Regions from separate parts of the Pseudoalteromonas sp. NH0006-46 genome, predicted to be linked through region 1. Evidence: predicted binding sites of a transcription regulator. Region 1 holds the regulator's gene; the other holds the start of a gene.

The links. The regulator NrdR, encoded in region 1, represses ribonucleotide reductase genes. The targets are predictions, from matches to a motif close to AAACACNANATNTNGTGTTT.
Region 2: the regulator NrdR is predicted to act here: its motif matches at 3,096-3,115, upstream of nrdA (class 1a ribonucleoside-diphosphate reductase subunit alpha).

Annotation. Positions count from the first base shown of each region.
Region 1 is NZ_BAAJML010000002.1:620,785-633,411, reverse strand. Features, by position in the region: gene ribH (6,7-dimethyl-8-ribityllumazine synthase) at 1-271, opposite strand, end outside; gene ribBA (bifunctional 3,4-dihydroxy-2-butanone-4-phosphate synthase/GTP cyclohydrolase II) at 371-1,483, opposite strand; gene AC27I2_RS07730 (riboflavin synthase) at 1,513-2,166, opposite strand; gene ribD (bifunctional diaminohydroxyphosphoribosylaminopyrimidine deaminase/5-amino-6-(5-phosphoribosylamino)uracil reductase RibD) at 2,171-3,322, opposite strand; gene nrdR (transcriptional regulator NrdR) at 3,325-3,774, opposite strand; gene glyA (serine hydroxymethyltransferase) at 3,872-5,128, opposite strand; gene thrC (threonine synthase) at 5,398-6,681, opposite strand; gene thrB (homoserine kinase) at 6,693-7,628, opposite strand; gene thrA (bifunctional aspartate kinase/homoserine dehydrogenase I) at 7,638-10,055, opposite strand; gene AC27I2_RS07695 (response regulator) at 10,284-10,649, opposite strand; gene AC27I2_RS07690 (sensor histidine kinase) at 11,036-12,627, shown strand, end outside.
Region 2 is NZ_BAAJML010000012.1:54,015-66,641, reverse strand. Features, by position in the region: gene gyrA (DNA topoisomerase (ATP-hydrolyzing) subunit A) at 1-1,258, opposite strand, end outside; gene ubiG (bifunctional 2-polyprenyl-6-hydroxyphenol methylase/3-demethylubiquinol 3-O-methyltransferase UbiG) at 1,436-2,146, shown strand; gene AC27I2_RS17985 (HAD family hydrolase) at 2,146-2,826, shown strand; gene nrdA (class 1a ribonucleoside-diphosphate reductase subunit alpha) at 3,239-5,521, shown strand; gene nrdB (class Ia ribonucleoside-diphosphate reductase subunit beta) at 5,587-6,717, shown strand; gene yfaE (class I ribonucleotide reductase maintenance protein YfaE) at 6,717-6,989, shown strand; gene AC27I2_RS17965 (DUF1287 domain-containing protein) at 7,017-7,616, opposite strand; gene AC27I2_RS17960 (hypothetical protein) at 7,686-8,114, opposite strand; gene AC27I2_RS17955 (YkgJ family cysteine cluster protein) at 8,468-8,854, shown strand; gene AC27I2_RS17950 (TonB-dependent receptor) at 8,995-11,382, shown strand; gene bamJ (BamJ family beta-barrel-assembly machinery protein) at 11,598-12,218, opposite strand; gene AC27I2_RS17940 (hypothetical protein) at 12,288-12,627, opposite strand, start outside.

The DNA of each region.
Region 1 (12,627 bases):
CAAAGTGTGGTGTACCACCTCTGATCACTACGCCTAAAGCGATGATTGCATCATACTCTTTTTTTGCCGCAACGCGTTTTGCCGCTAAAGGTAATTCAACTGCACCCGGTACATAAATAACAGTAATATCGTCATCAGATACACCACCAGTACGTTTTAGCTCATCAACAGCGCCTTCAAGCAGGCTACTACCAATAAAGTCATTAAAACGAGAGATGACAATGGCAAATTTTTTGCCCGGAGCGTACTTATTACCTTCAATAATTTTCATTCGATAACCCTAAAAATAAGTTCAAGCGGTTGCGATTGCGCAAAAATTGCTGCGCATCATACCATAATAATAATGAAATAGCCTAGTTTAAGCGTTTGCCTATTGTGGCTCAATGTAATCAACAACTTCTAAGTGAAACCCCGAAAGTGCATGGTATTTTTTTGGCCTGCTCATTAAGCGCATTTGCTCTATACCTAAGTCTGCAAGAATTTGTGAGCCTACACCAACGGTACGAGATGTTCCTTGAAATTTACGCGGTGTAACATTTTCACCCGCGTCTGCAGCTGCAAATGCTTTTACTGTTGCTTCAAGCTCTTCAGTACTTTCCTGCTTACCCAAAATAACGAGCACACCCTCGTTTTTAGCAATGTATGCCATTGCATCAGATAAGCCCCAGCTTCTATCCGCACTTCGATCAGAAAGTAAGATATCGTTAAACGTACTTTGCAAATGCACACGTACCAACGTTGGTTCTTGCGCTTTAATTTCACCTTTGAGTAGTACGTAATGTAACTGACCGTCGATCGTATCTTTATAAGTTACTAAATCAAACTCACCATGCTCTGTCGGTAACTTACACTTAGCTACTTTTTCAATTGTGGTTTCGTTTAAATTACGGTATTCAATTAAATCAGCAATAGTGCCTATTTTTATATCGTGCTCTTTGGCAAAAATTTCTAAATCAGGGCGACGCGCCATAGTGCCATCTGCATTTAAAATTTCAACAATAACAGAAGACGCTTCAAGGCCCGCTAATCGCGCTAAATCACACCCTGCTTCTGTATGACCTGCGCGTGTTAACACCCCGCCTGGCTGCGCCATAATTGGGAAAATATGACCCGGCTGTACTATATCGCCAGGGACAGCACCTTTAGCAATTGCAGCTTGTACTGTGCGTGCCCTATCTGCTGCAGATATACCTGTAGTTACGCCTTTTGACGCTTCTATCGACATTGTAAAGTTAGTTGAAAACGCAGCACCGTTATTTTTAACCATTAGAGGCAAATCAAGTTGTTCACAACGCTCTTGTGTCATCGTTAAACAAATTAAACCGCGGCCATGAGTGGCCATAAAATTAATTGCCTCTGCACTGATATGCTCGGCAGCAATAATTAAATCACCTTCATTCTCTCTGTCTTCGTCGTCCATTAAAATGACCATTTTACCGGCTTTAATGTCGTCTATAATTTCTTGTGCGCTGTGTAAATTCATAAATTCGCTCGTGTAAGTTGTCAGTTTCGTTATTTAATAAAGCCCGCTTTTGCGAGTAAGCTCATTGATATGTCTGCGCCGGTTGGCTGCTCAGCGCCTTTAATAAGACGCTCTAAATAACGTGCAATTTGATCGACCTCTAAATTAACTTGGGTGCCGACTTTAAAGTCGGCAATCGTTGTTTGACCACTGGTGTGCGGCACAATTGTTAATTTAAATTTATTACCCTCTACAGCGTTAACTGTCAGGCTTATACCATCAATACATACCGATCCTTTGTAAGGTATGTATTTCATTAAACTTTCATCGGTTGTAAGCCAATATTCAGTCGCTCTCGCATTTGGTGTAATTGCAGCAATGGTTGCAATACCATCAACATGACCAGACACTAAATGCCCACCTAAACGCGAAACCGGTTGCATGGCTTTTTCAAGGTTAACCGTTTGCCCTATTGAATAATGCGCAAAACCAGTTAAATGAATTGTTTCGTTAGATAAATCAGCACTAAAGCCATCAATATGTTTATCAACTACGGTTAAACATACACCATTTGTTGCAATACTATCGCCCAGCTTCACGTCACTCATATCAAGGTCGGCGCTTTGAATGCGAATGGCTAAGTCGCCTTGTTTTTTTTGTAATAAAGCAATTTTGCCTGTGGCTTCTATTATCCCAGTAAACATAGCGCTACTCTTCTTTGTTAAGTGATTTTAGTGAGTGCTTTTTTAACGCATTGATACGCAAATCGTCACCAACACGCACACACTCATTAAAGGATAAATCGATAGTATCTTGCATACTCGTCAATTCAGGGAAGTTTACTAAACTTTTAGCATCATAGCCCATCAGTTTTGGTGCGATATAAAAAACATACTCGTCAATTAAATCAAGCTCGGTCATTTTCCCCGCAAGGGTTGCCCCAGCCTCAAGCCATATATTATTAAATTGATGCTTAGCGAGTGTTTGTAATACATCGGTTAAATCAACCTTACCCTGTTGCTCACGCACCGCTATGTGCTTAACAAAATGCGGCCACAGAGTCGATTTATCAACCTCGGTGGTAAAAATTATTACTGGGTGCGCTATTTTAAATAGCGCAAGGTTGGGTGTTAACCTATTTTGCGAGTCTATTATAACACGCACTGGCTGGCGAAGCGGTAAGTTGGTCGGTAATGAATACGGTAATTCGCTTTGCCGAACATTGAGTTTTGCATCATCAACAAGAACCGTATCGGCCCCCGTTAAAATGGCACAGCTTTGAGCGCGGTATAGCTGCACATCTTTTCGTGCAGCAGGACCTGTGATCCACTTACTTTTTCCATTTTTTAGCGCTGTTTTACCGTCTATACTGGCTGCTAATTTGCAGGTTACGTAAGGAAGCCCTTGCTCCATTCGCTTAAAAAAACCAAGATTTAATGCGCGAGCCTGTTGTTCAAGCAATCCATAAGCGACTTCTATTCCAGCATCGCTCAGTATTTTAAGGCCTTTGCCTGCCACTTCTGGGTTGGTATCAACCATGGCAGCAATCACCTTTTTAATACCCGCAGCCTTGAGCCCTTCTGCACAGGGCGGCGTGCGCCCATAATGACTACAAGGTTCAAGTGTTACATAGGCGGTTGCACCCTTTGCTTTTTCACCGGCCACAGCAAGGGCATTTACCTCGGCATGCCCTTGCCCTGCTAATTGATGAAACCCTTCACCAATTATTTGATTATCTTTTACAAGTACACAGCCAACATTAGGATTAGGCGTTGTGGTAAATCGTCCTTTTTTAGCAAGCTCAATAGCACGCGCCATATATAGTTTATCATGCTCAGTAAATACGACTTGGCTGCTCACAATTATTCCCCTAAACGGGCAATTTCTTCGCCAAACTCGCGTATATCTTCGAACGAGCGATACACAGACGCAAACCTTACATAAGCTACTTTATCAAGTTTTTTAAGCGCCTCCATAATACATTCTCCCACCAAATGGCTCGAAATTTCTCGCTCACCCGTTGCACGTAATTGTGATTTAATTATATTTACCACTTCATCAACTTGCTCTGTGCTAACAGGGCGCTTTTCAAGTGCACGATTTAAGCCATTAAGTAACTTATCTTCATTAAAGGGTTCTCGGCTTCCGTCTTGTTTAACAACACGGGGCATAACCAGCTCAGCCCCTTCAAACGTCGTAAAACGTTCGTGGCAATCGTTACATTCTCGACGACGGCGAACTTGATGACCACCGCCAACAAGGCGCGAATCTATAACTTTGGTGTCTTTTGCTGTACAAAATGGGCAATGCATAAATCAAGGTATCCGTTTTAAAAACAAAAAAGCCGCTAAAAAGCGGCTTTTATAATAACATGTTTACTTATGTGATCTAAATTACCGTTTTACTTTGTTAAGCGTAAACAGGTAGTTTTGCACAAATAGCTTTCACTTTTTCTTTTACTTGTGCTTGTACAGATTCATCAGCAATATTGTCTAGTACATCACAGATCCAGCCAGCAAGCTCTTTAGATTCTGCCTCTTTAAAACCACGACGTGTGATTGCAGGAGAACCAATACGCAAGCCAGAGGTTACAAAAGGAGAACGCGGATCATTAGGTACTGAGTTTTTGTTAACCGTAATATTCGCATTGCCAAGCGCTGCATCAGCATCTTTACCAGTGATATCTTTATCGATTAAATCAAGTAAAAATAGGTGATTGTCTGTTTTACCAGAAACAACTTTATAGCCGCGCTCTTGTAGCACGCTAACCATTGCTTGCGCATTTTTAACAACTTGTGTTTGGTATTCTTTAAATTCTGGTTGAAGAGCTTCTTTAAATGCCACTGCTTTTGCAGCAATAACGTGACATAAAGGACCACCTTGGCCACCAGGGAATACTGCACTGTTAAGCTTTTTGTAGATTGCTTCGTCGCCACATGCAGAAATAATTAAACCACCACGAGGGCCCGCTAATGTTTTATGCGTTGTTGTAGTAACAACATGTGCATATGGTACAGGGCTTGGGTAAACACCCGCCGCAATTAAACCTGCAACATGCGCCATATCAACAAATAAATAAGCATCTACTTTGTCTGCAATTTCACGGAACTTAGCCCAATCAACAATGCCTGAATAAGCAGAAAAACCTGCAATAATCATTTTTGGTTTGTGCTCTAGTGCTAGCGCTTCAACCTGTGCGTAATCAATTTCACCCGTTTCTTCGTTTAGGCCGTACTGGATTGCATTGTACGTTTTACCTGAAAAGTTTACGTGTGAGCCATGAGTTAGATGGCCGCCATGCGCTAGGCTCATGCCTAAAACAGTGTCTAGCGGGCTTAATAATGCTTGAAAAACAGCTGCGTTTGCTTGCGAGCCAGCATGCGGCTGAACGTTTGCGTAATCAGTACCAAATAATTCGTTTGCACGGTCAATCGCTAATTGCTCGACCACGTCTACATGCTCACAGCCACCGTAGTAACGCTTGCCAGGATAACCTTCCGCATATTTGTTAGTAAGTTGAGAACCCTGTGCTTCAAGTACGCGTGGGCTACAGTAGTTTTCAGATGCAATTAACTCAATGTGCTCTTCTTGACGTGATGTTTCTTTACTCATCGCGTCAAATAACTCTGGATCAAAGTCCGAAATATTCATGCTACGTTCTAACATTGGGGGCTCCTGGGCAACGTGTATGGTATTTTTTAGAGGCTATATTGTACGCTTAAAACCGCGCTTTGCCTACGTTCTTAAGTTGAGGATATTTAATCAGGGATTGAAACTATTTCACAGTCCTTTTAAGATGATATTTTTAAATAACTTACATAACTATTTTAAATGTTTTTCATTTATTACATTTAATTAGTTAATTGACAACGCTGTTTCACGGTTTAAAACATACAAAAAAAGCGGCCTAAGCCGCTTTAACTTTTGCTTTTTATTTAACCTAACTTAGCCAGTATTTCTGTGCGTAACGCGTCATAATCGGCGTTTATATCGCTTGCTAGGCAGGGTTTAGCCAATGCGTCACTTAGTGGTTTTGGCATATTAAGCTCGATATTTAATATATCTTCCACGCTTTCTTTAAATTTAGCCGGATGTGCAGTTGCTAAAAAGATACCCGCAGCACCTGGTGCTCGGTTATTAACTAAACCTTGGTATGCAATTGCTGTATGTGGCTCTGCAACATACCCTGTTTGATGAATATTTTTCATCACTGTTTGAGTGTTTTGTTCGTCAACACTAATTGAATAAAAGTTGTCGTAACTAAACCAGTTGTTATCCAACATCGTTTGCACTCGTGGCCAGTTGTTAGGCTTACTTACGTCCATCGCATTTGAAAGCGATTCAAGCGTTGTATTTGGTGCCCAGTTTTTGTCTAGCATAAAACGTGGAACTGTATCATTCTGGTTAGTAGTTGCACTTAGCTTCCCTACTGGTAACCCTATTACAGCACCAATCATTGCGGCGCATACATTACCAAAGTTACCACTTGGTACAGAAATATGTGCTGTTGCACGCTTTTCTTTTGGCAGTTGCGCAATTGCTTCAAAGTAATAACACACTTGCGCTACTAATCGACTTATGTTGATTGAGTTAGCAGAATTAAGGCCAAGTGTTGATTTTACCTCGTCATCTAAAAACGATTTTTTAACAAGCTCTTGGCAATCATCGAAACTACCATCAACTGCGTAACAATGAATATTACCGCCTAAAGTAGTGAATAGTTTTTGTTGAGCCAGCGAAATTTTGCCTTTAGGGTAAAGAATAACCACATCGATATTTGGCTTATTATAAAATGCATGCGCTACTGCCGCACCGGTATCACCTGATGTTGCGGTTAAAATTGTAACCTTCTCGCCTTGGTTAAACTGCGCTAAACATTCAGCCATAAAGCGCCCACCAAAATCTTTAAAGGCAAGCGTAGGGCCATGAAACAGCTCCAAACAATAGATATTTTCCTCTACCTCGACTAACTTAACTGGAAAGTTGAACGCATTTTTAACCATGGCGGCAACGGTGTCACTTGGCAACTCATCACCAATTAAATGCGATAATATTTTGCCGCTACGCGTAACAAAATCCATATCAAGCAGTGCATCAACATCAGTCAATGGCGCTAAAGATTCAGGAAAAAATACACCTTGGTTACGCCCGAGTCCTGTTTTTACTGCTTCAACAAACGACACTTTTTGTGAGTTATCTTTTAAATTATGTAATTGCATGACTTCTTTTCCTATAAAACATTTAATTGACGCGTGCCGTCGTTATCTAACTTACAAATATGGCAAAAGCCTTGCTCATTTATATAATTATCTTTTAGCCATTTGGCGCATTGCTCAGCCGCTTCCTGTGTTTTACATACAGTAAATAACGTAGGGCCTGCACCTGAAATACTCACTATTTCAGCACCCAGTGCAGGTAAACTTGCTTTGGCCTCACTAAAGCCAGTAATAAGTGGCGCTCGATATGGCTCTGCTATTTCATCTTTCATAATGCTTAATGCATCGTCAAAACGTGCTGTTAGTAACAAGCTACTAAAGGCCGATAAACGCTGCGCAAACTCAATGCTTGCATGCATACTAAGCTCTTTAGGTAATACAGAGCGCGCTTTTGCCGTATTAAGCGAAAAGCCTGGAAACGCCGCGACGTAATACCAATTTTCATCAACCGGAAGTTCTATCGATTTATTAGGAATTAAATCGCCAGTTAGCTGCAAGCCGCCTAAATAACATGGTGTGATGTTGTCGTAATGGCGCCCGCCACTTACAACGGCTTCAAAATCTGCCATCAACTCAATTAACTCAACTTGGTTCAACTGTGTTTTTGCAAATTTATCAAGCGCTGCAAATGTAGCAACAACCGAACAAGCACTTGATCCTAACCCTGAGCCAATTGGCAGGTTTTTTTTAAGTTCAAGCTTTACTGAAGGCATATCTGGAGCAACGTGCGCTCTGAAATGCACTAAGCACTGATATGCTAAGTTCTCTTTCGCATCACTCGGTAATTTATGAGCATACTCGCCAGAACAGACAAACTCATCATTAGTCGCTGCACTTACAACCGCTACGTCACCCAATAAACTGCCATCAATTGGCGAAAGCGCGGCACCCAATGCATCAAATCCAACAGCAAAATTACCAATAGACGCAGGTGCATATACTTCAATCATTTTTTACTCCTAGCGCGATAACGTTTTTAAAACATCTGCAAATACACCTGCAGCAGTTACTTCAGAACCCGCACCGTAACCACGAATAACAAATGGGCGTGGTTGGTAGTATTGGCTTAAAATAGCCAGTGCATTTTCACCATCACGAATAACATTAAGCGCATGTGATGAATCTACCGCTTCAATACCTACTTTACAGTGCCCTTCTTTAATTGTACCCACGTAACGCAATACTTTTCCTTCACTTGCTGCCTGCTCTATACGGGTATTAAAGTCAGCATCTAAGCTTGGCAGTTTTGCCATAAACTCATCAATACTGTCTCCTTCGGCAAATCCTTGTGGTAATACCGACTCAACTTCAATATCGCTTAGCTCTAGTTTCATACCTGCTTCTCGCGCAATAATGAGAAGTTTACGCGCAACATCCGTTCCTGATAAATCGTCTCGAGGGTCTGGCTCTGTGAAACCACTTTCTTTTGCTTTGATGGTTGCCTCTGACAATGACAAACCATCTTGAAGTGCACCAAACATGTAAGATAACGAACCAGATAAAATACCGCTAAATTCAAGTAGTTCATCACCCGCGCCAAATAACGACTGTAAATTGTCGATGACTGGGAGCCCCGCACCTACGTTGGTTTCATATAAAAATTTGCGATTGTTTTTTTGCGTTGCTGCTATTAAATCTTGATAGTAAGTGTACGAGCTAGTTGTTGCTTTTTTGTTGGCTGCGACAACATGAAAACCGGCATTTAAAAAGTCAACATATTGCGCCGCCAGTGCATCAGACGATGTGCAATCCACCAGCACAGGATTAACTAAGTGGTTTTGCTTAACAAATTGCTCAACGAGTTTTAAGTCAAACGCCTGCTCTGATGCAGCTAATTTTTGTTGCCAATCACTAAACGCAATGCCTTCACTATCAAGATGTAGCTGACGCGAGTTTGCAACGCCATACAAGTTAAGCTTTATATTGCGCTTTTCAAGCCATGCTTGTTGACGCTCTAATTGAGATATAAGCTCTTGCCCTACTAAACCACACCCAAGCAAAAACACATCGATTGATGGCACATGTGTGAAAAAGTTCTCATGGCATATTTTTACTGCGTCGTTACATAACTCTCCATCAATCACAGCTGAGATAGCGCTTTCGGTAGAATCTTGTGCAATTGCCACTATATTTACTTGTGCTTGGCAAAGCGATGCAAAAAACTTAGCCGCTAAACCGCGGTGCGCGCGCATGTTATCGCCTACAAGCGTTACTATGGCTAAATTACGCTGTACTTGTACAGGTTCAATCAAACCTGCTTGTGATTCAAGCTCAAAGGCCGTTTGCAATGCTGTTAATGCAAGTGTTAAATCGCTTTCATGTACACAAAAGCTAATGCTAAATTCACACGACGATTGTGTGATTAACACAATCGACACGTTGTCATGAGCCAGCGCATTGAATACTTTTGAGGCCATGCCTACTTTGCCTTTCATGCCTGGGCCCGAGACCGTTAGCATAGCAAGGTCTTGCAGACTTGAAATTGCTTTTACCGGTTCGTCTGACGAATAATCATTACCGATTAGTGACCCTTGCGCGTCAGGGTTGTGCGTATTTTTTATTTCACAAGGAACGCCGGCTTTAGCGCACGGCAAAATAGTTTTTGGATGAAGAACTTTGGCACCAAAGTAAGAAAGCTCCATTGCTTCTTTATAAGACAAAAAATCGACTTTAGTGGCTTTTTTGATATAACGAGGATCTGCACTGTAAACACCATCAACATCAGTCCAAATTTGGCAAACATCTGCCTCTAAACAAGCCGCAGCGATGGCTGCAGAGTAATCAGAGCCATTTCGGCCAAGGGTAGTCAGCTCGCCTTTATCATTGCTTGCTGTAAAACCAGGCATAATATAAATCGTGGCTGGGTTTTCTTTTAACACAGCTTGGAAACGCGCTTTGCTTGTTACTAAATCAACCTCTGCATCTATGTAGCCACCTGTTGATGCAACACAGCTAGTCGCTTCTAAATACACTGCTTGATGTGAGCTTAATAAGCGCTGCATAAGCGATACACTAACACGCTCGCCAAAACTAATAACATAAGCGCGCACCTGTTCAGGGCAGCACTTAATTAATGACACACCATCAAGCTTATTTTTTAGCGCGTTAAAATCTGGCCAACTTTCAATTGCGCCATACTTTTTTTCGACGGCTGATTTCAACTCATCACAACGTCCAGTTAACGCCTCCCATAAAGGGCCAAAGTCATGGCCTTGCTCTGCAGCACTTGCCAGTGAAACCAATGAATCAGTCATCCCACCGGGTGCAGATAACACTAATAGCATTTCATCTTTTAATTGTGCTTTAACTAATTGAGCTACCTGCTCAAGACAAGCAAAGTCGGCAAGTGATGACCCACCAAATTTTAAAACGCGCATTGTTTATGTTCCTCATTCCATAAAACGAAAAAAGGCCTGTGTTCTAAGTGAACACAGGCCTTTAAATTTGTTGCACCGACCTATGCCACTATCCAGAAAGAATGGTGGTTGTAATAATAATGGTCAGTACGCGATTAAATGTTTTCATGGGGTAAGACTGCACTAACAAAGGCTATGCTGTCAAGCGCAAATTAAAAGATAAAACAGCCTTTTTTTACATAAAAAAACCTAGTGAATGCCAAATTTATGCAAAATATCATTCATTCGTGTTTTATCTATTGGTTTGTTTATAAAATCGATAGCGCCTAATTTAGCCACTCGTAACTTCATTTTCTCTTGTATATCAGCAGAAATAACAAGTACAAAACACTCAACCTTGTTTGTTTTTATGTATTCAAGAACGCCAACGCCGTCAACTTCAGGCATGGTTAAATCTAGGCATAACAAATCAAAACGGTTCGTATTTAGTAGTTCAATCGCTTGTGCGCCATTTGTAGCTTGCTGAATATCGGCATTTATACACTGTTGCAAACATCTGATTACTTGTTTTCGTGCAACTGTTGAGTCATCACACACTAAAATAGAAAAATTCATATTATAAAACTACTAAATAAGCATAATTAATGTCATTAAGGACAACGGTCGGTAGCAAGGTCGTATTTTTGTACAATGGTACCTATATTTACTACAAAATACCTGTGCTTTTTGTCCACATTTTGTAACAATCTATTATTGAATAAACTTAACAAGCTAAAAGGGATAGTTTACTATTGCGAAAATGCATAAAAAACAAACAACAATTAGTTTATCAATAATATACAAACACTCCGATATAGGTAGTGTGTAATAAACAAAAACAAAAATCAGCCTTTATTTGTCATAAAATAAATCATTTATTATTTGTTTTTAAGCATTTATTGACTAGATTTTAAATAGTAGTGCAAATACTTAATTAAAGTTCAAGGAATTATTGATACCCCATGCTACAAAAAAGCCTTTCTAAAAGATTACTGACCAGTGTGTTATCGGTCTATTTTTTGCTTACCTTTGTAGTCACATGCGGGCAGGTACTTGCCGAGTACATAAATACTAAAGATTACATTAAAGATGAACTTGCCACTTTGCAAAAAACCTTTAGCCGCAGTTTAACACGAGCAATTTGGGAGCTTAATACAAAGCAAACAATAACGACCGCAGAGGGCCTGCTAGCTATTCCTATGATTGAGGGAATTATTGTGCGTGATGATAGTGGCGAGGTTATTTCACAACTTGGCCGCTCTTTAGATATCCATAAGCTCTACAGCCAGCAACTTGTTCAAGAAGAAGCCATGTTGGAAGACTCAAAATCAGGGTTATTTGGCTATACCTTCCCACTCATTTTTGAATTTTCAGGACGGGCTACGCAAGTAGGTGATGTAACGTTATTCTCCAGCAGAGAAGTGGTACTGAGTAGAATAATGGTATCAATCTACTTTTTGATTGGTAATGCCATGATTAAAACAACATTTTTAATTATTTTATTCTTAATGGCGTTTAGAAAATTACTCACCGACCCACTTTATCAACTCACCGAACAAATCGAAAACCTACAACTCGATGAGCTAGAAGGGCAACACATCGAAATTGAGACCGAAGAGCACAATGAACTTAAAGTAATGGAGCAATCTTTTAATAACCTAATCGATAAGGTTGTTCAGTACAGAAAAGAGCTCGAGCGAACTCAAAGCAAATTAATTGTGAGCAACGAAAAATTAGACCAACATAATATTCAGCTAGAGCAAGATGTTGCCCGTAAAACGTCTAATTTAAGTCAAGCAATGATGGAATTACAACAGCAAAAATATGAATTAGAAAAACAAAAAATAGTCCTTACCGATGAAATAGACTTGCGCCGAAGCACCGAGCAAGAGTTGCTCACCAAACAAACAGAATCGCAACGTTACATTGACGAGCTAAAACTTGCTCAAGAACGACTTGTTGGTACAGAAAAAATGGCCGCTTTAGGAGGGTTAGTTGCGGGGATCACCCACGACATAAATACCCCCATCGGCATTGGTGTAACCGCGGTATCATTTTTAGAAGAGCGCTTAAATAAGCTTGAAAGTGCCTATGCTGAAAAAACACTTTCCCCTAAAGCATTAGAAGAATTCATTAACGAAGCTAAGCAAAGCACAAGCTTGCTTACAACAAATTTAGATAGAGCCTCAGACCTCATTGCAAGCTTTAAGCAAATTGCTGTAGACCAAGCCAGTGAGGCTGTGCGTACCATAAACTTTAAAGATTATGTAAATGAAGTAATACGCTCGCTTCACCCTAAATTAAAAAAAACATCGCACACTATCAATCTGCAATGCCCCGATGACCTAGTATTAAATTTGCCAGCCGGCGCCATAAGCCAAATATTTACCAATCTCATAGTTAATTCACTTATTCATGGTTTTGAAGGTAAAACCAATGGTGTAATGGATATTACTATTACCAGTGACGAAAAAAACTTAACCATTGACTACAAAGACAATGGTAATGGAGTACAACCAGATCAACTTGAAAAACTGTTTAACCCGTTTTTCAC
Region 2 (12,627 bases), on a different contig from region 1:
CATTACCGAGTTCCCACGAGCGAGCAGTTAACGCTATTTTAGCTTCTGCCGGTGTAGGAGACTTACGAATAAGTTCAATAATTGGGTCAATGTTGGCGAGTGCAATTGCTAGACCTTCTAGCATATGAGCACGGTCACGCGCTTTACGTAAATCGAATACTGTACGACGAGTTACTACTTCACGGCGGTGAATAATAAACTCTTCAAGCATTTCTTTTAAATTAAAACACTTAGGCTGATTATTAATAAGCGCAACCATGTTCATGCCAAACACTGTTTGTAATTGTGTTTGCGCATATAGGTTATTTAAAATAACTTCACCTACGTCACCACGTTTAATCTCAATAACGATACGCATACCGTCTTTATCTGATTCATCACGTAATGCGCTGATCCCTTCAATCTTTTTATCTTTAACTAGCTCAGCGATTTTTTCAATCAAACGAGCTTTGTTAACTTGATAAGGGATTTCATGAACAATAATTGTTTCACGACCTGTTTTCTCATCCGTTTCAATGTCGGCGCGTGCACGCATGTACACTTTACCACGGCCGGTTTGATACGCTTGTTCAATCCCTTTTTTACCGTTAATGATTGCGGCTGTAGGGAAATCTGGGCCTGGGATGTAATCCATTAATTCAGTAATGGTTAAATCAGGATTAACAATAAGAGCTAAACAGCCATTAATAACTTCAGTTAAGTTATGGGGTGGTATGTTTGTTGCCATACCTACCGCAATACCAGAAGAACCATTTACTAGTAAATTAGGTACTTTAGTTGGTAAAACATCAGGAATTTGTTCTGTGCCATCGTAGTTAGGTACGAAATCAACCGTTTCTTTTTCAAGATCGGCTAATAACTCATGTGACATTTTAGCCATACGTACTTCGGTATAACGCATTGCTGCAGCTGAATCACCATCAACTGAACCGAAGTTACCTTGGCCATCAACAAGCATATAACGAAGTGAGAATGGCTGTGCCATACGAACTATCGTGTCATAAACTGCGCTATCGCCGTGTGGGTGGTATTTACCGATTACGTCACCGACAACACGTGCCGATTTTTTGTAAGGCTTGTTCCAATCATTACTAAGCTCGTTCATTGCAAACAAAACGCGACGATGAACTGGCTTTAAGCCATCACGTACGTCTGGTAATGCACGTCCTACAATTACACTCATTGCGTAATCTAAGTAGGAGTTTTTTAACTCGTCTTCAATATTGACTGGCAGAATTTCATTGGCGAGATCAGTCATTTGATATCACATTCCTTCAGTAGCAGCTCTTAATAACCCGGTATTGGGTTTTAAAGAGTATTGTTATTATTACTAACGGACATGCTATCACAATTAATTTTAATTTACAGGCGCAAAACTTTGCGATTTATCAATTTAGGCCTATATAATGGCCTCAGATTGACGAGGAAGTATTTTATGACCGAACATCAAAATGTAGATCACGCAGAAATAGCAAAGTTTGAAGCCATCGCAGAGCGTTGGTGGGATTTAGAGGGTGAGTTTAAACCCTTACACGAAATTAACCCGTTACGCCTAGATTTTATTGCAAATAAAGCTCAAGGCTTATTTGGCAAAGAAACACTCGATGTGGGCTGCGGTGGCGGTATTTTAAGCCAAAGCATGGCACGTATGGGAGCCAAAGTAACAGGCATTGATATGGGGCAAGAGCCTTTAACTGTCGCCAAGTTGCATAGTTTAGAAACCAATGTACCCGTTGAATATATAAAAGTACCTGCTGAACAATTTGCTGATGAGCACCCTGAGCGCTTTGATGTCGTTACCTGTATGGAAATGCTCGAACACGTCCCCGACCCTGCTTCGATTATTCATGCGGTTGCTAAACTTGCAAAACCCGGTGCTGACGTTTTTTTTTCTACCCTTAACAAAACTCCTAAGGCCTACTTGTTTGCCATTGTAGGTGCTGAAAAACTATTGAAAATGGTTCCTGATGGAACACACGACCATAATAAGTTTATAAAACCTGCACAACTAATTTCATGGGCCGAAGAAGCGGGCTTAAAAGTACGTGCAAGCTCAGGGCTCTCGTATAACCCCTTTTCTAAACAGTACACACTCAATAGTGATGTTAGTGTTAACTATATTCTTCATTTTGAGAAGTTGGTGTAATGAAAAGCGGACAGTTACCTTCAGCACTTTATCAATATGATGCATTTTTGTTTGATTTAGACGGGACGTTACTCGACACAGCTGACGATTTAGGCGCTGCTCTTAATAGTGTACTGCGTTCAAATCAAATTACTGAAGTAACCAGTGAGGTATATCGTCCAGCAGCGTCTAATGGTGCAGCAGCATTATTAGAAGCTGGCTTTAAAGAGTTATGGCCCTCTCTTGCACAATCACAATTGATAAAGCAACTGGTCGATAACTATGCACAAAACATTGCAAAGCATACCCACTGTTTTGCCGGTATTGAACCACTACTCATTGCACTTGATCACAAAAAGATCAAATGGGGGATCATGACAAACAAGCCCGGTTTTTTAACCGAGCCGCTAGTCGCTGCGATCCCCGCTTTAAAAAATGCTTCGGTTATAATTAGCGGAGACACCCTTGAAGAAGCTAAACCCTCTCCGATGCCTTTACTTCATTGCGCTAAACTCATGGACGTAATACCAGCTCGCTGTTTATACATAGGTGATGCTGAGCGTGATATTCAGGCAGGTAAAGCAGCAGGTATGCCCACAGCGACTGCTTTGTGGGGTTACATTCCAAGTGAGTCAGAAGCATTGACTTGGAAAGCTGATTTTGACTGGTATAGCCCTATTGACGCATTTAACCATATATAGTGCCCATTATAGATATAAACACTATATGTTGTGATTGTGACACTTTATACACAAAGCTTGATGATAAAAAAAGCAGGCGAAATTTATTTTCAAAATGTGTAAATTTAGTCGATCCTGAGTTGATTTTTAAAAATTTCAACTCAAATGAATGATCAAAGGTTAATGCCTACTAACACAATTACGTTATCCCAACGTTATCCACAAATAGGGGCAATTATGCCCCTTGCAAATCAACTCAGACCACACTATCTTGTGATCTCTAAATTGAACAACACCAGATATTGTGGCCAAATGTTATTCAATTAAATTTACCTGATTTGGTAAAACTTATAAAAAATGAGCACTACTTCTCTTTTTGAGACGTACAACATTGGTCAAAAATACATTATCCCCAAGGAATACAGGCAAAGCTATGAACCAACAGTTATCTGTAAGCAAACGTGACGGGCGCAAAGAGCCTCTTGATCTTGATAAGATCCATCGCGTTATAGAATGGGCCGCCGAAGGTTTAAATAACGTTTCGGTTTCTCAGGTTGAATTAAAGTCACATATTCAATTTTATGATGGTATTCGTACTAAAGATATTCACGAAACGATTATTAAAGCGGCTGCCGATCAGATTTCTAAAGAATCACCTGATTACCAATACCTTGCTGCACGTTTAGCTGTATTCCACTTACGCAAAAAAGCATATGGTAAATTTGAGCCTCCGCGTTTATTTGACCATGTAACAAAAATGGTTGGCGATAAGCGCTATGACGCACATTTACTCGCTGACTACACAGAACAAGAATTTGATGAATTAGACGAATACCTAGACCATTCTCGTGATCTAAATTTTAGCTACGCTGCAGTTAAACAATTAGAAGGTAAATATCTAGTTCAAAATCGTGTAACGGGTGAAATATATGAAAGTGCGCAGTTTTTATATATTTTAGTCGCTGCAAGCTTATTTGCAGATTACCCACGAGAAACACGTGTTTCATATATAAAGCGCTTTTATGATGCGGTATCGCTATTTAAAATTTCATTACCAACGCCAATCATGGCGGGTGTTCGCACGCCAACTCGCCAGTTCAGCTCATGTGTGCTTATTGAATGTGGCGATAGCCTAGATTCAATCAATGCTACGTCATCGGCTATAGTAAAATACGTTTCTCAACGTGCTGGTATAGGTATTAATGCGGGTCGCATTCGCGCATTAGGAAGCCACATTCGTAACGGCGAAGCGTACCACACTGGCTGTATTCCTTTTTACAAGCACTTTCAAACAGCTGTTAAAAGTTGTTCGCAAGGTGGCGTACGTGGTGGCGCAGCAACTTTATTCTATCCGCTATGGCACTTAGAAGTAGAAAACCTTTTAGTTCTTAAAAATAACCGTGGTGTTGATGACAACCGCGTTCGTCACTTAGATTATGGCGTACAGTTTAATAAATTAATGTATTCTCGTTTAATCAAAGACGATTATATCACGTTATTTAGCCCATCAGACGTACCGGGTCTTTATGATGCGTTTTTTGAAGACCAAGACGAATTTGATGCGTTATACGTTAAATACGAACAAGACGACTCTATTCGTAAAAAGCGTATTAAAGCAATTGAGTTGTTCTCTGTGTTCGCACAAGAGCGTGCAAGTACTGGCCGAATATACTTACAAAACGTTGATCACTGTAATACACACAGCCCGTTTATAGCGAAAGTAGCACCAATTCGTCAATCTAATTTATGTTTAGAAATTGCATTACCGACAAAACCGCTTAACAACGTTAACGATGAAGAAGGCGAAATTGCATTATGTACACTGTCTGCATTTAACCTTGGTGCGCTTGAGTCATTAGATGAACTAGAAGAACTTGCTGAACTAGCAGTGCGTGCACTCGATAATTTACTCGATTTCCAAGACTACCCGGTACCTGCTGCTAAAAATGCAACGATGGGACGCCGTACGTTAGGAATAGGCGTAATTAACTACGCCTACTACTTAGCCAAAAATGGTAAGCGTTATTCAGACGGCAGTGCAAATGCACTAACACACAAAACATTCGAAGCGATTCAGTACTACTTGATGAAAGCGTCAAACGAACTTGCAAAAGAACGTGGTGCATGTCCTAAATTTAACGAAACAACGTACTCTCAAGGTATTATGCCAACAGATACGTATAAAACAGACTTAGATAAAATTTGTGATGAGCCGCTGCACCTTGATTGGGATGCATTGCGTAAAAGCATACAAGAACACGGTATGCGTAATTCTACACTCAGTGCATTAATGCCATCAGAAACGTCATCGCAGATCTCAAACGCGACAAATGGTATCGAGCCGCCACGTGGTCATATTAGTGTTAAAGCAAGTAAAGATGGTATTTTAAAACAAGTTGTACCTGAGTACGAACGTTTAAAAGACAACTACGAGTTACTTTGGGACATTCCTTCTAATGATGGTTACCTTCAGCTTGTTGGTATCATGCAAAAATTTGTAGACCAAACTATTTCTGCAAACACAAATTATGATCCAAATAAATTTGAAGGCGGTAAAGTACCTATGAAAGTCTTATTAAAAGACTTACTTAGCGCCTACAAATTGGGTGTCAAAACTTTGTATTACCATAATACCCGTGATGGCGCATCTGATGCACAAGACGACACTCCAGAAGTGGAAGATGACGACTGTGCAGGCGGCGCGTGTAAAATATAGTCGTTAATTTTATCTTAAGCGGGCATACAGCCCGCTTTGTTCTGATAGTTTTTTGAGTGATAAACATGTCTTATACTACTTTTAGTCGTAATCATAATAACCAAATGCAAGAGCCAATGTTTTTTGGCCAGACCGTTAACGTATCGCGTTACGATCAACAAAAATATCCTATTTTTGAGAAGTTAATAGAAAAGCAATTGTCTTTCTTTTGGCGACCAGAAGAAGTCGATGTGAGTAAAGACCGTTTAGATTTTCAGGCGCTACCAGAGCATGAAAAACACATATTTTTAAGTAATTTAAAATACCAAACATTACTCGATAGTGTACAAGGCCGTTCTCCTAACGTTGCCTTGCTTCCTATTGTGTCTATTCCAGAGCTAGAAACGTGGATAGAAACGTGGGCATTTAGTGAAACAATTCACAGCCGTTCGTACACCCACATTATTCGTAACGTAACACAATCACCAGAACTTATTTTTGATGACATAGTTAGTAACGATAAAATTAGCGAACGTGCCGATGCAGTAACAACTTACTACGATGACTTAATTAACTCTGTTTCACTTTACAATCTTTACGGTGAAGGCAAGCACGAAATTAATGGTAAAACAGTGGTTGTTAATTTATTCGAACTTAAAAAGAAACTTTACCTCGCGATGATGTCGGTAAACATTCTTGAGGCAATTCGTTTTTATGTCAGCTTTGCGTGTTCGTTTGCATTTGCTGAGCGTGAACTGATGGAAGGTAATGCTAAAATTATCAAGCTAATTGCACGTGATGAGGCACTTCACCTTTCTGGCACACAGCATATTTTAAATATCATGCAAGATGGTAAAGACGACCCAGAAATGGCAATTGTTGCAGCCCAATGTCGCGACGAAGCAATTAAAATGTTTGTACAAGCTGCTGAGCAAGAGAAAGAATGGGCAGAATACCTATTCAAAGATGGGTCAATGATTGGTTTAAACAAGCATATTTTATGTCAGTATGTTGAATACATTACTAATGCACGTATGACTGCTATTGGCTTACCGGCTCAATTTGAAAACAACAGCAACCCTATTCCATGGATTAATTCATGGCTAGTATCTGATAATGTTCAAGTTGCGCCACAAGAAGCTGAAATCAGTTCATACCTTGTAGGTCAAATAGACTCACAAGTTGATGCAGCTGAATTTGGTGACTTTGATTTATAATGAGCAATGAAACGACTGCAAGTGTAACACTTGCAGAAAACAGCCAGCGCATTGAATATAGCCCTGGCTGCCCCTCTCTTTTACACTGCTTAGAATCTCAAAAAATAGATGTTGCTTATCAATGTCGTGAAGGCTACTGCGGTGCTTGCCGAGCAACCTTAGTGTCTGGTAATGTTCAATATAACGAAGAACCACTCGCATTTGTTCGCGATGGTGAAATACTTTTATGCTGTAGTAAACCCAACGGCGATATACGTATTAATCTAAAATAATAAATACCTTTATAGCAGTAACATTCCTTACTGATCATTATAGTGTTTATTAGTAAAACGATAGTGACCAGTAATTTTATAATCAAATAGCATTTCGCTTAGTTCTGGCCCGCGCCCTATATTATGTACAATTTGAGCTTTTTTACCGCTGTTTGAAGCTTCTGTAACAACCATACCTATGTGAGGTAAGTTACCAGGCAGCTTCCAAGTAACTATATCGCCAACTTTATAATCACGTGAGTTTCTAGAAATGGCCAATTCTATGCCATTATGCTTAAAAAATACTTGAAGGTTTGGTACGCGCCGGTGGTCAATATTTTTATCCGGCTTTTTTAGACCCCAAATTCGCTGAGACGGATATCTAGCAAAATTTGCTCGAATATCTTCATGTACTCTTTGTTGTAAATCAACACCCAATTGACGGTAAGCGCGAATAATAACATCGGTACAAACACCAATATTACTTGGTACATCACCACCGGGATATTTTATTGAATGATAACTGCCGTCATACGTAATATTATGTGTGGTCCTTTCAATCAGCGCTGCGGTTATTTGCTGATTGAAAGAGTTAGCAAGCGTAAAGAAGGGTAAAAATGTAAATAAATATAAACCGTGTTTGAACATAACTCCCCTTTTAAAACGCTACCTTCATGGCCATTAATTCTATATACAAAAATTAAATTGCGCTTTCAATTAGCCTTCTTCTTCAACCAGTGATTCTAACAGGTCATGTATTTCGGCTTTAAGTTCTTTATCTTCAATTTTATTTGCACTAACTTTAGCACTTTGAAGATTTTTTATAGCCTCTTCTTTTTGGCCAAGTTCTAATTGTAATGTTGCCATAGAAAATGCAACTGACGACATATGGTCTTTATTATTAATAGCAATGGATTTTGCTAACGCCTTTTCGTAAGTGGTAATAGCGTCTTCTAACTCTTCTGTAAAATCAGCAAGTGTTTCCCACTGAACAGGGTGATCTTTAGATGTATTTTCGTTTTCTTCACAAATCGCTTTAAGTTTAGAAAAAAGTAACTCAAAGCGTTTACGATCATTTTTGTTTGCCGCATTCATTAACTCTTCAGCCAAATCGTGTACCGCTTTGTATACTTTTGTATTCATCATTACGTATCACCCTCAATGTATTTATGCTTAAAATAGCAAAATATAGATTTAAATGGCTAATTAAATATGCCTTTAGGACGATCATACAACATTAAAGTGTGCAGCAAACAATTTAAATGCGAAATAATAACTAAAGTATAAGTGGTTTATAAAATTCTACCCTGTCACAAAAATTCACACTTTTTAAATAACCTTAATTACTTTTATTTTTAAAGCACACCACATGAATTAAATTTATCTACTGCTCATACATAAGTATGAAATGGTTAAATTAATAAAAATAATAATTTCAAACAATTTGAAGATGGGCTGTTACACTCAAAACTATCAAAAAATCTAAAGATAGATAGGCTATGAAAGCGTGTAACCAATGTGGTAAATGCTGTACCAAATATGGTGGTGGTGACCTCGACGTTTCAACAGAAGAAGTAGAAATGTGGGCACTATTTAATCCTGAAATTTATCAATATGTACAAGGTAATCAAATTTGGTTTGATCCAGACACAGGTAATAAATTAAGCGGCTGCCCTTTTTTAGCAATTGAGCCTAAAAAACACAAAAACGCTAAAGATAAGTTCATATGCAATATTTACTTAGATCGACCTGAAGATTGTCGCCAATACCCTAGCCTTATAGCCGAAATGATTCGCGATGAATGTGAAATGATAGAGCCCAGCGATTTAAAAAATCAAAAACGTGCCCAAGACAAACTCAATGTATTAATGATTGATAGTAGATGAATCACAATTTTACTTCAGTGACTTAACACTAATTTTAGTTAATTAAACGCAAAATCATAAGTTATAGTATAACATTGTTGATCCGCTAATTTTGAACTGTTATATTATATCACAACAAGCAATCACAAAATAATTTACTCATGACAAAGTTAACATTAATTTCTTCTGCAATTTTTTCTGTTTTATGCACGCAATCAGCGTTAGCTGCTACGGTTACTGGCACAATCTTAGATGATAAAAAAAACCCAATTAAAAATGCCTCCGTTCATGTTCATGGAAAAAATCAAACTGTTAAAAGCAATGAACTTGGTGAATTTTCAATAGACATTGATGCTGACAGCCAACTTCATATTAGTAAAGACAACTACATAGATTCAAGAATAGCGGTGACTGAATCATCAAACAATGTCACTGTTTCACTCTTACCAACATCTGTAGAAACCGTTGTGGTTTATGCGTCTGCCCTGCATAAAAACAGTCTTGAAATGATTTCGCCAGTAAGTGTTCTCTCTGGTGATGAGTTAAGAAATAAATCAAAACCAACACTTGGAGAAACACTAAAAGGCTTACCTGGTGTAAATGCCAGTTACTTTGGCCCTGTATCTTCAAGCCCTATTATTCGGGGTTTAGATGGCCCTCGTGTAAAAATCACCCAAAATGGATTAGATGCCAGTGACGCTTCGCGTATTGGGCCCGATCATGCTACGTCAAGCGACAGCTTATCTGCTGAGCAAATTGAAGTATTACGTGGTCCAAGTACCCTTTTATACGGCTCAGGTGCTATTGGGGGAGTTGTAAATGTGGTTGATAATCGTATTCCTACAAACAACATTGATGACTTTAAAGGTGCAGCTGAATATAGCCACGACACTGTCTCTAACTCAAATACCGTGGCCGCAAAACTAGAAACAGGGAATGACGGATTTAACTTTCATTTTGATGGGACTAAACGCAGTGGCGATGACTATGAAACGCCTACATTTAGAGTAACTGACGAAGATGGCGACGTAGAAACTGAAAACTCAGTAGAAAACACGTTTATTGACAGTGAAACACTTAATTTTGGAACAAGCTACGTTGGCGAGCACCTTACTGTCGGATTTTCATACGGTACTATAGAAACCGACTATGGAATACCTGGACATGAACATCACCATGAGCATGATCACGAAGGTGAAACGGAAGAAGAACATGCAGAACATGAGGGTGAAGAAGAAGGCGAAGAAGTTGTTTTTGCACAGCTAGAGCAAGACCGCTGGCAAGGGTTGGTGAGCTATGCGCTTCACAACAACTGGATAGAAACAATAAACTTGCGTGTTGGTTATACCGATTACTCACACAGTGAAATTGAAGATGGTGAAATTGGCACAACGTTCACTAACGAAACTACCGAAGCGCGTTTAAACGTAGAACATAAATTTGCTGATTGGCATGGTATGCTGGGCTATCATTACAGCGACTCTGACTACGACGCAATTGGTGATGAAGCATTTACCCCAGCAAGTATAACAACTTCACATGCCCTTTATTTATTAGAAGAACGCGTATTTGGTGATGTAACGGTAGAACTGGGTGCCCGCATTGAAGATTACAAAATTGACAGTAATATTTCAGCAGCTGAGCATCATGACCATGATGAAGAGGAAGTTGAAGAAGAAGAGCACGATGAAGAATCTATTGCTTATAGCAAAAGCTTTACCAATGTAAGTCTATCTGCTGGTGCAATTTGGCAGTACAAACCTGGACATAGTATTGCTACAAGTATTTCTCACTCAGAGCGAGCCCCACTTTCTGCAGAGTTATTATCTAATGGCTTACACATTGCAACGGGTACTTATGAACTGGGCTTAGGTTACCATATTGAGGATAATGAAGCGCATTTCGAGCCTGAGAACATTAAACAAGAAACCTCAACAAACTTAGACATTAGCTTTAGGCGTTTTAGCGGTGCTTTTGGTTACACCGTGAACTTTTTCTATAACGATATTAAAAATTTCTATTTTCAAGAAAATACAGGCTTAGTCTTCGATGAAGAAGACGGTTTAGAATCAGCAATTGGTGCACACGACGATGCAGTAGCCGTTTATCAGTTTAGAAGTAAAGACGCTGAGCTTTACGGTATAGAGTTTGATGCTCACTACCAGATGACACCAAACGCCATGGTTAAAGTATTTGGTGACTCTACTCGCGCTAAACTTAAAAACGATGAAGGTAACCTTCCGCGTATACCAGCAAACAAATTAGGCTCTGAGTTACAGTATGATTTAGGTAACTTACAACTAACGCTAACCGGCACTCATTACTTCGACCAGAATGACATCACTGCGTTTGAAAGCCAAACAGATGGTTATACTTTATTTGATGCTCAAGCTAACTACCAATTAGGTTTAGGTCCTGTTGATGCTCAACTTTATATAAATGTTGATAACCTAACTGATGAACTAGGGTTTGTTCATACCTCATTTATCAAAGATAAAGCCCCTCTTCCAGGTAGAAATATTCGCTTGGGTGTTCGTGGCTACTTTTAATCACTAAACGTTATGTTCAGCCTGTTTGATTAATAACTCCCTTTTAAAACCGTATTTGTGAATGCGGTTTTTTTTATATAAATCGCGTTGTAATTAAGGTGAAAAGCTAATCGTTTTAAAAATTACCATTACGCATTACCTGAACATAATTAAAACAGATACAAAAAAACCGCGCTATTTATAAGCGCGGTTTTAAATAACTTAATAGAATACTATTAAGAAATTATTTCGTGTAACTCAACGTCAAATACAAGCGTTGAGAAAGGTGCGATTGCTGCACCTGCGCCGCGCTCACCATAAGCAAGCTCATGAGGAACGTATATACGCCATTTAGTACCTACTGGCATCATTTGTAATGCCTCAGTCCAACCTTTGATCACGCCACCAACTGGGAACTCAGCTGGTTGACCACGCTCGTAAGAGCTGTCAAAAACAGTACCGTTAATAAGAGTACCGTGGTAATCAACACGAACTGTAGACTCTGCAGTTGGCTTTTCGCCTTCACCCGTTACTAGTACTTCATATTGAAGGCCAGACTCAGTAACAGTGATTTCTGGACGTTTAGCATTTTCTTCTAAGAAAGCAATACCTTCAGCAGAAAGTACTTTTGATTCTTCTTCACGACGAGCTTGGATCTCTTCGTTAATTTTTTCAAATGCAGCTTGGATCTCAGGGATCTCAACTTGAAAAGCGCCACCAGCGTACGCATCTTTCATGCCTTCAAACACTGAATTTAGGTTTAAGCCTTCAAAAGGATTAGACTTAAGTTGCTCACCCATTTGTAAGCCAATACCGTAACTTGCTTTTTCAGCATCTGTAGTAAAATTATCTGACATAATGTGTTTTTCACGTTTTGTTAGTTAAAAGACATGGATATGCTATCACAAAATCAAGCCTGTTTGGTCCTAGTTTTTATCGAGTTTTACCTTTAATAGGCCAACAATAAAGCAACTAAGGACCAAACTGCATAAAAATCCTACAAGCAATGGAGAAGTTAATAAACTAGAGGTGCCCCCAAGGATAATTGGCACCGCAATAAGCCCTACTACACCAATAAAAATTGATGCGATAACAGGCCATTTTGTATCGTATTTAGTAATTAAATGAGCAACTAAAATATTAAATCCAACACCATATACGAACGCTGTTATTAGTGGGTGCTCGGGTTGCGCATCGGCTGCCATTTTTATTAGCACACTCAAACCGCTTTGATAGCAATAACCGAATACAGTCCACAATAAAATA